Regions from separate parts of the Clostridium sp. JNZ X4-2 genome, predicted to be linked through region 3. Evidence: a T-box and tRNA genes for the amino acid it is inferred to sense, from the RefSeq annotation. Region 3 holds a T-box; the other regions hold tRNA genes.
The links. A T-box is a leader RNA that pairs with one kind of tRNA and senses whether it is charged. The one in region 3 lies ahead of ACYUJ6_RS13235 (valine--tRNA ligase), so its partner is inferred to be a tRNA-Val.
Positions count from the first base shown of each region.

Region 1: it encodes a tRNA-Val, which carries the amino acid that the T-box ahead of ACYUJ6_RS13235 (valine--tRNA ligase) is inferred to sense. The anticodon was not compared.
Region 2: it encodes a tRNA-Val, which carries the amino acid that the T-box ahead of ACYUJ6_RS13235 (valine--tRNA ligase) is inferred to sense. The anticodon was not compared.
Region 4: it encodes a tRNA-Val, which carries the amino acid that the T-box ahead of ACYUJ6_RS13235 (valine--tRNA ligase) is inferred to sense. The anticodon was not compared.

Region 1 covers NZ_CM142685.1:3,245,455-3,249,424, forward strand. The annotation lists gene recD2 (SF1B family DNA helicase RecD2) at 1-465, opposite strand, end outside; gene metK (methionine adenosyltransferase) at 580-1,755, opposite strand; SAM riboswitch class I at 1,827-1,931, opposite strand; tRNA gene ACYUJ6_RS15605 (tRNA-Tyr) at 2,002-2,086, opposite strand; tRNA gene ACYUJ6_RS15610 (tRNA-Thr) at 2,092-2,167, opposite strand; tRNA gene ACYUJ6_RS15615 (tRNA-Val) at 2,184-2,259, opposite strand; tRNA gene ACYUJ6_RS15620 (tRNA-Tyr) at 2,268-2,352, opposite strand; tRNA gene ACYUJ6_RS15625 (tRNA-Thr) at 2,358-2,433, opposite strand; gene yyaC (spore protease YyaC) at 2,706-3,245, shown strand; gene mreB (rod shape-determining protein MreB) at 3,283-3,970, opposite strand, start outside.
Region 2 covers NZ_CM142685.1:45,392-49,361, reverse strand. The annotation lists gene ACYUJ6_RS00310 (SDR family NAD(P)-dependent oxidoreductase) at 1-722, shown strand, start outside; cyclic di-GMP riboswitch class I at 770-857, shown strand; gene tnpA (IS200/IS605 family transposase) at 1,406-1,879, opposite strand; tRNA gene ACYUJ6_RS00300 (tRNA-Val) at 2,062-2,138, opposite strand; tRNA gene ACYUJ6_RS00295 (tRNA-Ser) at 2,186-2,279, opposite strand; gene ACYUJ6_RS00290 (nucleoside deaminase) at 2,300-2,737, opposite strand; tRNA gene ACYUJ6_RS00285 (tRNA-Arg) at 2,934-3,010, opposite strand; gene ACYUJ6_RS00280 (phasin family protein) at 3,181-3,486, shown strand; gene ACYUJ6_RS00275 (ABC1 kinase family protein) at 3,554-3,970, shown strand, end outside.
Region 3 covers NZ_CM142685.1:2,753,359-2,757,328, forward strand. The annotation lists gene ACYUJ6_RS13235 (valine--tRNA ligase) at 1-1,853, opposite strand, end outside; T-box leader at 1,910-2,121, opposite strand; gene ACYUJ6_RS13240 (hypothetical protein) at 2,263-2,667, opposite strand; gene ACYUJ6_RS13245 (ABC transporter substrate-binding protein) at 2,802-3,821, opposite strand.
Region 4 covers NZ_CM142685.1:3,519,505-3,523,474, forward strand. The annotation lists gene ACYUJ6_RS16965 (ABC transporter ATP-binding protein) at 1-603, opposite strand, end outside; tRNA gene ACYUJ6_RS16970 (tRNA-Thr) at 951-1,026, opposite strand; tRNA gene ACYUJ6_RS16975 (tRNA-Asp) at 1,032-1,108, opposite strand; tRNA gene ACYUJ6_RS16980 (tRNA-Val) at 1,130-1,205, opposite strand; tRNA gene ACYUJ6_RS16985 (tRNA-Glu) at 1,216-1,290, opposite strand; tRNA gene ACYUJ6_RS16990 (tRNA-Asp) at 1,418-1,494, opposite strand; tRNA gene ACYUJ6_RS16995 (tRNA-Val) at 1,517-1,592, opposite strand; tRNA gene ACYUJ6_RS17000 (tRNA-Glu) at 1,605-1,679, opposite strand; gene ACYUJ6_RS17005 (pyruvate, water dikinase regulatory protein) at 1,886-2,701, opposite strand; gene ACYUJ6_RS17010 (CoA-binding protein) at 2,714-3,094, opposite strand; gene ACYUJ6_RS17015 (BaiN/RdsA family NAD(P)/FAD-dependent oxidoreductase) at 3,286-3,970, shown strand, end outside.

The DNA of each region.
Region 1 (3,970 bases), 490 kb from region 3:
AGTCACTCCATAAGTTTGTAAAAATATCATTACATTTCTTATTTCATTTTGTCTGGAATAAGATTCTGCTATTAAAGCTATCTTTTTTTCTCCTATACCTTCTATTTCCCTCAGTCTGTTTATGTTGTCATCCAGCACATGAAGAGTATCTTCTCCAAATTTTTTAACTATTTTTCTGGCAGTAACAGGTCCTATACCAGATATAATTCCCGAGGATAAATACCTTTCTATACCCATAGCAGTATCAGGTACTATTTCTTCACAAACCTGGACCTTAAACTGGCGCCCGAAGTGAGGATGTAATACCCATTCTCCTAAAACCTTCAAGTTTTGTCCTTCTGTTATATAAGGTATGCATCCCACTATAGTTACTGTATCTTCTTTTTTTTTCATCTTAGCAACTACATATCCATTGTCTTTATTTTGAAATATTATATCTTCTACAATTCCCTGTAAATCCTGCATAAGCTCTCTCCCACTTTAACAAACATATAAAATCTATATCTTTGAATATAATTATAGCACATAAGTTTAGCTTAAAAAAAGCTCTGTAAATTTACATACAGAGCTTCTACAATTCTAGATATATTTTTTTATATCATCAACCTTATTCAATTTTTCCCAGGGTAAATCTATATCGGTTCTTCCAAAATGCCCATAAGCTGCAACCTGTCTGTATATTGGCCTTCTCAAATCCAAGTCCCTTATTATAACAGCTGGTCTTAAATCAAATACCTTCTCTACTATATTAACTATTTTCTCTTCTGATACTTTTCCAGTGTTGAAAGTATCAATAGTTATAGATACGGGTTTTGCCACACCTATAGCATATGCAAGCTGTATTTCCAACTTATCTGCAACACCAGCAGCTACCAGATTTTTTGCCACCCATCTTGCAGCATAAGCAGCTGATCTATCCACCTTGGTTGGATCCTTCCCTGAAAATGCTCCACCACCATGTCTTCCATATCCGCCATAGGTGTCCACTATTATCTTTCTTCCTGTAAGACCAGAGTCTCCCTGAGGTCCGCCAACTACAAATCTACCTGTTGGATTTATGAAGTATTTGGTATTTTCATCCAGAAACTTCTGTGACACAACAGGCTTTATAACATGTTCAATTATATCACTTTCAATTTGTTCTTTAGTTACCAGTTCATCATGCTGTGCAGATACAACTATAGTATCAACTCTAATGGGTTTATTATCATCATATTCTATAGTCACCTGAGTTTTTCCGTCTGGTCTCAAGTACCTTAAAGTTCCATCCTTTCTAACCTGTGCCAGTCTTTTTGCCAGCTTATGAGCCAAACTTATGGGCATAGGCATATATTCCGGAGTTTCATTAGTGGCAAATCCAAACATCATACCTTGATCTCCTGCTCCTATGGCATCTGTTTCCTCCATCTGTCCTTTTTTGGCTTCCAGGGATTGATTGACTCCCATAGCTATATCTGATGATTGTTCATCAATTGAGCTCAGCACTGAGCAGGTATCACAATCAAATCCATATTTGGCTCTGGTGTATCCTATTTCCTTTACAGTTTTCCTAACTATTTTAGAAATATCTACATAGCATTTAGTTGATATCTCTCCCATAACCAAAATCATACCTGTAGTAGTAGCAGTTTCACATGCTACTCTTCCATACGGGTCTTGTTTTAATATGGCATCCAGAATTGCATCTGAAATTTGATCGCACATTTTATCTGGATGACCTTCTGTAACTGACTCAGACGTAAATAATTTTTTCATTTTCAATACCTCCATACTGTATAAAAAATAAAAACCTCTTCAAATAAGAAGAGGTTAAATAATTAACTGCTCTCTTATCTTGCAAAATTAACTTGCAGGAATTGGCACCTTGGCAAAACTTCTACTGGTTGCCGGGTTTCATCGGGCCTTTTTCCCTCCGCCTCTCTGGATAAGAGTCTATATTATTGATTTACAACAATTATAAAAATTTTAATAAAATAAAAAACACCCTAACAGTGCTTTTTATGGTGGAGGAAGATGGATTCGAACCATCGAAGTCACTGACAACAGATTTACAGTCTGCCCCCTTTGGCCACTCGGGAATTCCTCCGCATTTGGTGCTGGCAGTAGGCTTCGAACCCACGACCTACTGATTACAAGTCAGTTGCTCTACCTGCTGAGCTATGCCAGCTTATTTTGTTATAATGTGGTGGGCACAACAGGGCTCGAACCTGTGACCCTCTGCTTGTAAGGCAGATGCTCTCCCAGCTGAGCTATGCGCCCCCAATATTTGGTGGAGGAAGATGGATTCGAACCATCGAAGTCACTGACAACAGATTTACAGTCTGCCCCCTTTGGCCACTCGGGAATTCCTCCACATTTGGTGCTGGCAGTAGGCTTCGAACCCACGACCTACTGATTACAAGTCAGTTGCTCTACCTGCTGAGCTATGCCAGCTTATTTATTTCATATAAGTACACTAAAATAGAACATAAAGGCGTTTAACGTAGTTTAGTATACATTTTTGTGCAATTATTTTCAAATTTCATATTACATTAAAATCTAATGTTAAATGTTTATTTCTTCATGTATCTCGTTATTCCTTCAGAAATCACATACCTGTGATTTAGACATAATAATTTACATAATTCCATCATATAAATTATATATAGTATTCTCTTTGGATACTATCCATAGGCACTGCATACACATAAAGAAGGTGAAATATATTGAATAAAGTAAAATCCAACTATAAGAATCCACTGGCATATTACGATTTAGCCTATTTTTTAAAAGATCACATCAACAAGGATACCATCATCGTATGTATAGGTACAGATAGATATATAGGGGACTGTCTTGGCCCTTTAGTAGGTACCCTGCTAAAGTGCAAGCACTTTCCCCTGCCGGTTTATGGTACAATTTCAGAGCCCATACATGCTTTAAACATTGAAAGTAGACTAAATGAAATAAAATTGCTTCATCCCCATAGCAACATTATAGGTATTGATGCCTGTTTAGGAGATTCCAAAACCATTGGAGAAATACAGGCAAGAGACTTTCCTGTTCATCCCGGCAAAGGAGTGGGAAAATCTCTTCCCAATGTAGGAGACTCCTCAATAATAGGCATAGTTGATTCAAATGGCAATGAGGATATATTCAGCAATACCAGCAATATACGTTTGAATCTAATTTTAAATATGGCTGAAGTAATACTTTATTCACTAATTCATTCATATTATCTCTATTATAATAATATCTTATTGTAGATATATAGACAAATTTTTTAACACCAATAAAACATTTTCAATCTATTAAGGTTATATCATCACCAGTAAAAATGACTTCCATTTTGTCCAAATACTCAAGAACCTTTCCTGTACCTAAAGCTACACAGGATACCGGATCTTCAGCTACATAAACAGGTACATGAGTTACCTCCTGTATTAAATCACCTAATCCGTTTAGCAAGGCCCCTCCTCCAGTCATAACAATACCTTTTTCAGCTATGTCAGCAGATAATTCTGGAGGAGTTTTTTCCAATACCGCCCTAGCCGTATCTGCTATGGAATTTACAGTCTCCTTCAATGCTATTCTCATTTCTTTAGATGATACTTCCATATTCTTGGGAAGTCCTGTGATTAGATCTCTCCCTCTTATTTCCATACTTGTTTCTTCATCTTTGTTAAATGCAGAACCTATATTTATCTTTAAGTCTTCCGAAGTCCTCTCTCCAATCATCAATTTATGTTCTTTCCTAATATATTTCATTATGGCTTCATCAAACTTGTCTCCTGCCACTTTAATTGAGGATCTTACTACTATTCCCCCCAGTGAAATTATGGCCACATCAGTAGTTCCGCCACCTATGTCTATTACCATGCTTCCACTTGCCCTAGTTATATCGATTCCAGCTCCTATAGCTGCAGCCAGGGGCTCTTCAATTAAAAACACCTTCTTTGCGCCTGCATTTTTAGCTGCATCAATTACAGCT
Region 2 (3,970 bases), 850 kb from region 3:
AAACCGGTAATCAGAAGATTACGATGTTGACGGCAGATTTTTCACTTATGTCAGAGGTAAAGCGTTTTGCTGATAATGTAAAGGACTGTACGGACCATATTGACATCCTTTACAACAATGCCGGAGGGCAGTTCGGAAATGAACGTGAGGTTACAGCAGAAGGGCATGAGAAGACATTTGCCATTAATACCCTCTCGCCATTCCTTTTGGCAAGCCTACTTCTCCCGCTTCTTGAGAAGAGCGAATCCGCAAGAATCGTTGCACAGTCTTCCGAATCCTATCAGCAGGGCGGTGATCCGATTCTGGACGATATTGAGCTCGAAAACCATTACTCTCTTTATGCGGCCTATGGCCTGTCAAAGCTTTACGTCTGGTGGACCATGCGGCAGCTAAACGAGAATATTCAGAAAAAGGGAATTAAAAATGTAACGGTAAACTGCACAGAGCCGGGCACCGCACTTGATACTGGTTTGCAGAGAGTGTCAGGAGAGATACCTGAGATGAAGGCCTTGATGGAGCAGTACCGAGATTATTCCTGGCCGATCGCCAAGGCTGCGGAATGCGGCATTTACATGATGACATCTCCCGAAGTAGAGGGCGTGACCGGTAAATTTTATGGAGATTGTAAGGAGAAGAATATCGATCCAAAGTGGTTCTCGGAGGAAGGACAAAAGGTTATCTGGGATTACTGCTCAAAAGCATGTGAGCAGTACCTGAGATAATAGTATTAAGAGAAAATTAAATAAGACTTGATTTAATGCAAAATAAATATAGCCAAGGGCAAACCCACTAAAAAGCGGGGACGCAAAGCCGAGGGTCTAATGCACTTCATGTGCTATGATAGTCTGGCTACTAAAAGTTAAGCGAAGCCTGCCCTTCAACTTGAAGGGCAGGCTTTTGTGGCTTTTAACAAATGCTTCAGGTATCAGGATACCGGCTTTCGCTGGGCTATGGCAAGAGAGGTATCCATATGAAGATATTCCGCTTTTATCCCTTTTCGAGGTGTAAATAGAGACAGAGCAACCTGTACATACCCCCCTTCACCCCAACAATTTAATCTTGCAAAGCTAAAAAAGTCAGCATTTTGCTATGGGCATAGTGCTGACTTATTTTTTTCGACAAATTTCCTACTTGTTTTACATATAATCCTATATTTGGAGCTTGACAGTAGCGTTCCTGTCAAACCGCGCTGCCGATCTCCTCCGCTTCTGACTTTTGATCCGCCATCAAAAATCAGAAAACGGAGGACAAGCCATATGACAGAGAAAAAAGAATATCGAATCATAACCACCCCTAAAAGAGGTGGCTTGCTCAAGCCCTATAAGGGCATGTTACTGGCAGTGCTACTCGCACACTGAACGGTCTGCCAACCGCATGCCTTCACAGGCTGCACCTAAAAGGTGCTTTATTTCTTGCTTTTTTTTATTTTGTCACCCGTAAATGGGTCAATATATTCTTTTAAACTCATTTGTTCGTATGTTAAATCTTCTTGTATTTGATTTTTTATATATTCTTCTATAATTTTTTTATTCCTTCCTACAGTATCAACGTAGTACCCTTTACACCAAAATTGCCTATTGCCATATCCATATTTTAAATTTGCATGTCTATCAAAAATCATTAATGAACTTTTACCTTTAAGATATCCCATAAACTGTGATACACTTAATTTAGGCGGTATACTTACAAGCATATGTATGTGATCCTTACATGCATTTGCCTCAATAATTTCTACATCCTCATGTTCACACAATTTTCTTAGTATTACTCCTATATCTGACTTTATCTTTCCATATATTATCTGTCTTCTATACTTTGGTGCAAAAACTATGTGATATTTACAATTCCATTTGCTGTGTGCTAAACTATTATTGTCCATTTCGGACACACCTCCAATATATTTTAGTTGTGGTTGGCAAACCCACTTCTATTTTATATTGGAGTTTTTCTTTTTTCTACTCATAGCTATAAGCTTTTTAGAACCACAGGTAAAACCTGTGGTATTCTGAATACAAAAAAGCCGCCGCATTATTTCTAATACGACAGTTTTTATAAATTCTTTGGTGGAAACAGGGGGGCTCGAACCCTCGACCTTACGGATGTGAACCGTACGCTCTAACCAGCTGAGCTATGCCTCCAAAATGTATTAGCTTACCTATTTTTGAAACAAACTAAATTTTATATATGGCGGAGACGGTGGGATTCGAACCCACGGAGCGGCTCAACACCGCTCAAACGATTTCGAGTCGTTCTCGTTATGACCTCTTCGATACGTCTCCATATAAAATTTCAGAAATTCTCATCTTCTTTTTTTAAAAAACTCATCCAATATATTGCTGCATTCTTCATTATAATCCCATTGAATATTAGTCCAATGGTTTAGATATTTATTTTGCACTACATTCACTACAGAACCACAGGCTCCTGCATTTGGATCAAATGTTCCTATATACAATTTACTAATTCTGCACTGCAGTATAGCTCCTGCACACATAGGACACGGTTCCAAAGTAACATACATGCTGCAGTCTTTTAATCTCCAATTTTTAAGTATTTTTGAAGCACCTTTTATAGCAATAATTTCTGCATGAGCAGTAGAATCCTTCAATGTTTCTTTTAAGTTACATGCTTTTGATATAAGCTTCTGATTTTTTGTTATAACAGCCCCTACTGGAACTTCACCTAACTCTAATGCTATTCTGGCTTGTTTTATAGCTTCAAGCATGAAATCCATCATATAGATACCTCAAAAACTAAATATTTCAAGTTATTTTCTATTCAAGCTTAAACTAAAATATTTTATTATTTCAAACAAACATATAAATCAATATTGATAAATAAAATATAAATATAGAATAAGGATATACTATTTAAAACAGATAATAATTTTTATAAAACAAATGCCCTGTAAATACCGTATTCACAAGACTTTATGGTGCGCCCGAGAGGAGTCGAACCTCCGGCACGCGGTTTAGGAAACCGCTGCTCTATCCTACTGAGCTACGAGCGCATATATAGTTGCTACCCTCATATTCTATTATAATTTATGAAAATTGTCAATTTTTTTCGCAAATTTTATCAGAAAGAGTTTTAATAACATCTAAAATCCTACTGATTTTCAATCATGTGGATTATAAGATGATTTATTTATAAATTTAAATTTATGGAGGAGGAACAAATATGATTAATGAATTAAAAAATTTATTTTTGGCAGGCATAGGTTCAGCTGCATATACTTATGAAAAATCAGTAAAATTAATTGAGGAAATGGTCCAAAAGGGAAAAATAACAGTAGATGAGGGGAAACAATTATCCGAAGAATTAAAAAAAACAGTCATAGCTAAAAAAGAAGAGATAAAACCCATAAGCAAAACTGATTTGCTGTCAATATTGGACAGTATGAATCTTGCTTCTAAAGAAGATATATCATCAATAAATGAGAGATTAACCAAACTTGAAAATAAAATAAGTAATGGAGATGACTAAAGCTTAAAGCTTTAGTCGTTAAATATATGCCATGCAAAACCGATACTCAAAAAGATTTAAAGAAATAATGAAGGTACTAGCCAAATATGGTTTTAAGTTTTTAGTATATACTAAAAATCATAATAAAGAAAAATCTCCTGAAAATCTAAGAAGAGCTTTTGAAGAACTTGGACCTACTTTTATAAAGATAGGTCAAATATTAAGTTCAAGACCAGATATACTACCTTCACAATATATTGAAGAACTCTCAAAGCTTCAAGATGATGTACTTCCAGAAAAGCATGAAAATATAAACAACGTATTTTTTGATGAATTCAGTAAAAATATAGAAGATTGTTTCTTGAATTTTGAAAAGATTCCCCTGGCCTCAGGCTCTATTGCACAAGTACACAATGCAGTCTTAAAAGACGGGAGAAATGTCATTGTAAAAATACAAAGACCTGATATAAAAGAAAAGATGGAAACAGATATATACATATTGTAT
Region 3 (3,970 bases):
TTCACTTTAGACAATATCCATTTATCTGCGCTACTATAATCCCTGCAATTTTTGTACTTATCCATTATATCCTCATCTAAATTCATAAGTACAAATCTGGAGGCATTCCATATTTTATTGGCAAAATTTCTAGAAGACTCTACTTTTTCCGGATAATATCTTATATCATTGCCCGGTGCATTTCCTGTAATCAATGCAAATCTGAGTGCATCTGCTCCATATTGTTCTATTACTTCTATAGGATCCACACCATTTCCAAGGGATTTAGACATTTTTCTTCCTTGAGAATCTCTTACAATTCCATGTATAAGTACATTTTCAAAGGGAATATCATCCATACAATATATACCTGAAAATATCATTCGCGCCACCCAGAAAAATATTATGTCATATCCAGTAACCAAAGTGTTATTGGGATAAAAACATTTTAAGTCTTCTGTATTGTCAGGCCAGCCTAATGTTGAAAAAGGCCATAGTGCGGAACTAAACCAGGTATCCAATACATCTTTATCCTGCTCCAGGTTATCTGAACCACACTTACTGCATTTTGTAGGATTAGTGTCACTTACTATAACCTGCCCACAGTCCCTGCAGTACCAAACAGGAATTCTATGTCCCCACCAGAGCTGTCTTGAAATACACCAATCCTGAATGTTTTCCATCCAGTTGAAGTAGGTTTTTTCAAATCTTTCAGGTATAAACTTTACCTTTTTGTTTTTTACCACATCAACAGCTGGCTTTGCCAGTGATTTCATTTTTACAAACCACTGTTTAGAGAGCATTGGTTCAATAACAGTACCGCACCTGTCATGACATCCTACATTATGTACATGCTCCTTTATTTTTACCAGGAATCCCTGTTTTTTTAAATCCTCTACCAGTAATTTTCTGGCTTCATATCTATCCATTCCATCATATTTGCTCCCTGGAAGCTTTATCGTTCCGTCCTCATTCATTATTACAATTTCAGGTAAATCATGTCTTTTACCCACATAATAATCATTAGGATCATGTGCAGGAGTTATTTTTACTGCCCCTGTACCAAATTCCATGTCTACATAATCATCGGAAACTATTGGTATCTCCCTGTTCACAATAGGAAGTATGGCAGTCTTTCCAACCAAATGCTTATATCTTTCATCTTTTGGATTAACTGCAATAGCTGTATCACCAAACATGGTTTCCGGCCTTGTAGTAGCTATCTCCAGATATTCATCACTTCCAACTATCTTATATCTTATATGCCAGAAACATCCCTGTTGTTCCTTGTATTCAATTTCTGCATCGGATATGGCGGTCTGACATTTCGGACACCAATTTATTATTCTGTTCCCCTGATATATAAGTCCATCCTTATACAATTTAACAAAAAACTTTCTCACAGCCTTGTTGAGTCCAGCATCCATGGTAAATCTCTCTCTTGTGAAATCTACAGAACATCCAAGTTTTTTTACCTGATTTCTTATTCTCTCCCTGTACTCATGAGTCCAATCCCAGGTCTTTTCAAGGAATGCCTCTCTTCCTATCTTTTTCTTTACAATACCATCTTTTAAAAGTTCCTTTTCTACCTTTACTTCAGTAGCTATACTAGCATGATCTTCTCCTGGAACCCACAAAGTATTATATCCCTGCATTCTTTTGGTTCTTATCAGTATATCCTGAATTGTATCATCTAAAGCATGACCCAGATGTAATTTTCCCGTAATATTTGGAGGGGGTATCACTATAGTATAAGTTTTTTTATTATTATCTGCACGGGGTGTAAAATACCCTTTTTCCTGCCAATTATTATAAAGTTTTTCTTCAAATGTCTTTGGATTATAGGTAGTTTCCATTTCTTGCCTTTTTGACATTAAATCTCCTCCTTAACAAGTTTAAAATACTCTTATATATAAAAAAGCCTTCATCCACAAAGGACGAAGACCCGCGCTGCCACCTTTTTTCCTGAAAATTACAGGCTCTTAAAAAATAACGATTGAGAAAACCGCCTCTGCCTACTTTTATTTCAGCAGAGAAGCTCCAAAGCTACCTTCAGGATATATTATATAAAAAGCCTCTCAACTAACAGCTTTTCTCTCTTTATAGAATTTTGTCCCTACTCCTCTTTTTCACAGCTAATAAATTTAATTTAATACATTTTCTATTATAACGTTAATTTTTAAGCTGTCAAGAAATTTTTATACAAGTTTGTTCATATGAAAGTATTCTCTGTAAGCAAACTTCACCTGAACTTAAGAATCATCTGTAAATAGTTTAAAAGTATTAGTATCTTTCAGATATATTTCCAGCTGAATCATTAATCAACTTTACAGCTAATCTATATTTATAAGGAAATATATCTTTATATTCTTCTTCTAAAAGAATTTCTTCAAAATCATCTTCCTGTACAAGTCCATGGCTGGGGTGAAAAACCATAGCTCCATAATTTTTACCGCCATCTCTTATTTCTATAAAAAATACAGCAACAAATTTCTTACCGTCAACACCTAAAAGTGTGCCGGGAATATAAGCCTCATCCATTTCATTATAGGAAAATCCGTACATACTTTCAAATTTCATGCTTATTTCCCTATATATTTTTTCAAAGTAGAGCATGTCGTTTTCCATTCTCTTGAAATCAACTTTTAAAGTATATTCTTTTATATATTTTAAATATTCACTGTTCAAGGGCCACATCACCTACCATTTATATTTTCTACTATTATATCAAAATTATATTGCTGTGAACATATGAAATTTAAAATAAATATCTTCTAAGCCTAATTTACTTATACAACTGTAAGTTGGGTTTAGAATCACGGTTACTTAAGGGACTTTTCTGCAAAAGAATTATTGACTATCTTATCAAAAGGAGGCTTTTCAGGTATTAGATCTGATTTATATGATTGTATTATATTCATAAGTCTGTTTAAATTTTGTTCTTTTATAACAGTAGTATCAGCATAGGCTTTTATATTCCTGTAGTTTTTTATTACGGATTCCAATACATCTTCGTCAGTTCCCGGGAAAAAAGATTTTATGGCTTCAGCTATTTCTTTATCATTATGCTTTTGAACCCATATCTGACCTTTATGAATAGCATTTGTGAATTTTTGTATTGTTTCAGGATTTTTTGATATATAAGACTTGGTGGCAAAATAACAGGTATAAGGCAATACACCTGCAGATTGACCTACTGAAGCTGATATATAACCATTCTTATCCTTTTCCAGCATGCTGGCAGTTGGTTCAAAAAGAGCCACATAATCTCCTGTATTTGCCTTAAATGCACCGGCTGTTGCAGTATAAGCTAAATTGGTTATTAAGTTTACATCCTTTCCCGGTTGTATACCATTTTCTTTAAGTACATATTCCAATGCCATTTCTGGAACTCCACCAGGTCTTCCTCCAATTATGGTCTTCCCCCTGACAGATTCCCATTTAAAATCCTTTTCTGCATTCCTGCCCACTAAAAAGGAGCCATCTGTAGTAGTCAGCTGGGCAAATAATACAGGAAAGTCCTTTCGCTTTTGATTATATATATATATTACCTGTTCTGGACCACAAAATCCTATGTCACAGCTGCCGCTTAATACCTGCTGCATTGTTTTATCTGCCCCTTGTCCCGTTGTAAGATCTATATTTATACCTTGTTCTTTAAACATTCCCTGGTTTATTGCCACATACATAGGAGCATAAAATGCAGATCTGGCAACTTCGTTCAACTTTATATTAACTAGAGCCTTATCATCCTTTTTACTGCTGCCGCAGGCTGTAAAAATAGTAACTACAAATATAAAACACAGCAAAACAGAATAGATTCCAAATTTTTTTCTTATCATATACCCTCCAAAAAGCAATTTTAATATCTATTTATAATATGACTGCTGCTAAAATTATGTTAAAACTTTTTAGAGCATAATGCATTACAGTGAGAATTAATAGTGAAGAGTATATAAAATATAATAATTGAAGATTTTCAGCAGCAAGC
Region 4 (3,970 bases), 770 kb from region 3:
TTTATCAGCCTCATCCATCACATGTGTTGTAATTATAATGGTAGTTCCCTTTTTGCTTAAGCCACCAAGTTCATCCCATATAGATTTACGAAGTACGGGGTCAATCCCCACTGTAGGTTCATCCAAAATAAGTACTGGAGGTCGATTTAACATTGCAATAGCCAGAGACAAACGCCGCTTCATACCTCCTGAATATTGGCTGACTCTTTTCTTTAAATCCTCAGATAAATTTACTAATTCCATAACTTCATCAATACGTTTTGTGCAATCCCTTTTAGATATATTGTACATGGCTGCAAAAAACTTCAAGTTATCCTCTGCGGTAATATCTCCATAGAGAGCATCGGATTGAGCCATGTATCCTATTTTATTCATCATTGAAAGCTTTGGCATTTTCTCACCTAATACATAAATTTGTCCATGAGTGGGCATATCAATGCCTGAAATCATTTTCACAAGAGTTGTCTTTCCAGAACCGGAGGGTCCTAGTAAACCAAAAATCTGAGAATATGATATTTCCAAGTTTATATTGTAAAGTATTTGCTGCTTTCCAAAATACCTATCCACATTTTCAACTGCTACACTACAAGAATTATGCTCCATAGTATTCCTCCTCACAGCTGATTATACTACAGAAATGGCTATTCATAATAAACATTTTTTCTGATTTTGTTGATTTTTATTTTACTTTACATGTAAAATATTACATGAATCCAAGGGAAAGCGAAGTGAACATTCATGACCTCAAGAGCAAACCAGTTGCTTAAAGACATCTTTATTGAACTATATACATATAAACCTATAAACAAAATAAGCGTAAGGGAGCTATGCTAGAAATCCGGCTTAAACCGCGGAACATTCTACAATTACTATGAAAACATAGATAATCATAGGATCCTTTTACCCATATAAATATAAGCCTCATAATCTTTGATTATGAGGCTTATCCATGGTGCTGGCAGTAGGCTTCGAACCCACGACCTACTGATTACAAGTCAGTTGCTCTACCAACTGAGCTATGCCAGCAGATATGGCGACTCAGAAGGGTATCGAACCCTCGACCTCCGGCGTGACAGGCCGGCACTCTAACCAGCTGAGCTACTGAGCCATATTAAAATATAATATTACATGGTGGGCACAATAGGGCTCGAACCTATGACCCTCTGCTTGTAAGGCAGATGCTCTCCCAGCTGAGCTATGCGCCCATATAATAATTGGTGACCCCTAGCAGACTTGAACTGCTGTTACCACCGTGAAAGGGTGGTGTCTTAACCGCTTGACCAAGGGGCCTTATAAAAAATAAAAACATAGTATCATAATCTCCAACTTAAATGAGTAAATCTCCCCCTTAGAGTAGACTTCTCATTTAAGTCAATCAATTATTGATTTTACAAATATATATATATATCTGTATACATGGCGACTCAGAAGGGTATCGAACCCTCGACCTCCGGCGTGACAGGCCGGCACTCTAACCAGCTGAGCTACTGAGCCATATTAAAATAATAATATTACATGGTGGGCACAATAGGGCTCGAACCTATGACCCTCTGCTTGTAAGGCAGATGCTCTCCCAGCTGAGCTATGCGCCCATATAATAATATTGGTGACCCCTAGCAGACTTGAACTGCTGTTACCACCGTGAAAGGGTGGTGTCTTAACCGCTTGACCAAGGGGCCTTATGTATTCTTTCAAGTCATATCTGGCGACCTAACATAGTCTATAATACAAAATATTCGTTAAAGTGTCAACACCTTTTTTTCAGATTCCCAAATATATTTCCCCATATTACCTCTAAAATCCTTATATATCAACACTTTAAGAAAATTTCCAGGTTTTTAATTAATTATACAACTTTTTGTTTACAAGCCTGTATATATTAAGATTAATAATTTTTTGTGCCCATATAACCTATATACTCCATTATTATCAGTGCGGTATCTTCGACAGCCCTTTTTGTCACATCTATTACTTTGCAATGCAGCTTTTTTATAAGCCTGTCCGAAAACTCTAATTCTTGAAGGACTCTCTCTTCATTGGCATATTTTAATTTTGTTGACATCATATTATACCTATCCATTCTATGCTTTCTTATTTCTATTAAATGTAGTGGATCTATGGTAAGCGCCACAATTTTTCTTCTGTCAATTTGAAATAATTCTTCCGGTACCGGTACTTCCGGCATAAGTGGTATGTTTAAGGCCTTTATCCCCTTGTTTGCCAGATACATGCACAGTGGCGTCTTAGATGTTCTAGAAAGGCCCAATAAAACTACATCTGCATGTTTGATACCTGAGCTGTCCTTGCTGTCATCATATCGAATAGCAAATTCTACTGCTTCTATTTTTTTATAATACTGAGAATCTATCTCCCATACAGCACCTGGCCTGTATTCAGGTATCTTGTTTAACAATCTGGAGGCCATACTTATACAAGGGCCTAGAATATTACTTATAGGTATGCCGGATTCTATACATCTCTGAATTAAAAATTCCCTAACTTCTACAAGTACAATTGTAGATATAATCATAATATTTTCTTTACTTTCTAATCCATTTATAAATTCATTTACATCTTCAAAACTCTTTATATATGGAACTCTATGAACTTCTATGTCTGAATAAAACTGACAGGCAGTTCCCTTAGCTACAAGTTCTGCTGTTTCACCTATAGAGTCGGATACTGCATATATTTTTAACATAAATAAGCCCTCCTACTTTTGATGTCTTTTTGATAATTCTACAAGTGCACATCCCTCAACGGCATCTATTCCATTATTATTGCAAAAATCCAATATTTCCTGGCTTTCCGCACCAGGCTGTATTAATATTTTATCTATTCCAAATTTGCCAGCTGCTTTAACTATATCAATTCCCACTGCAGGATTTATACATAAATCCAATACATGTACCTTAGGAAACACCTTTTCCAAAGAATCATAAACATTTCCAGCAATATCCCTGGGGTTTACTCCAACCGCATTAAACCCTGCAGCCTTTAGAGAATTTAATATCTTAAATGCATATTTCCCCTCCTTAGAAACATTCCCAATAACTGCCCAATTCTTATAATATAGCAAACTAGAAGCCTTCATCCTTATCTCCTCTTTCCATAATAATACTTCATAATAAATTTTAATAATTTCATCTCTAATATTATTATAAACAACTTTTCGTAAATATATATGTTTTTTTACAGTAATTTAAAATTGCAAGCTATATTAAAAATACCATAAGTAAGTTAAAATATATATTATAAAGTTTATTAAAATAAGGGGGTATATTTTTGTTTTATGAAATAATTGTGATTGGTGCAGGTGCTTCCGGTATCATGGCTTCAATTACTGCAAAAGATAATGGAAAAAGCGTAGCAATACTGGAATTCAAAAATAGAATGGGAAATAAAATACTATCTACTGGAAATGGCAGATGTAATATAACAAATAAAAATATAAATCTTGCCAAATATCATAGTAAAAATATTCATTTTGCTGAAAATATTTTAAGTAAATTTTCAGTTAAGGATACAATTACATTTTTTGAGTCCTTAGGACTTCCTCTTATAACCTTGGAAAATGGAAGAATGTACCCTCTTTCCCTTCAGTCCTCATCTGTATTGGATATATTAAAAATGGCAATTGAAGATAGAAACATACCCATTTATTTTAATTCTAAAGTTACTGATGTACTTTATGACAAGAAATCCTTTAAAATTTTCTGTAATAATGAAGTCTATGAATGTAACAAGCTCATATTATGCACTGGGGGCAAATCTGCTCCTCATACTGGTTCTGACGGCTCAGGTTTTGACATATGCAAAAAATTAGGCCACAGCATAATAACTCCTCTTCCTGCCCTGGTACAGTTGAAACTAAGATATGATCATCTAAAGGCTCTATCTGGAGTAAAATTCAATGGATACGTGGATATATTAGTGAATGATGAAATTAAAGGGCATGAATATGGTGAAA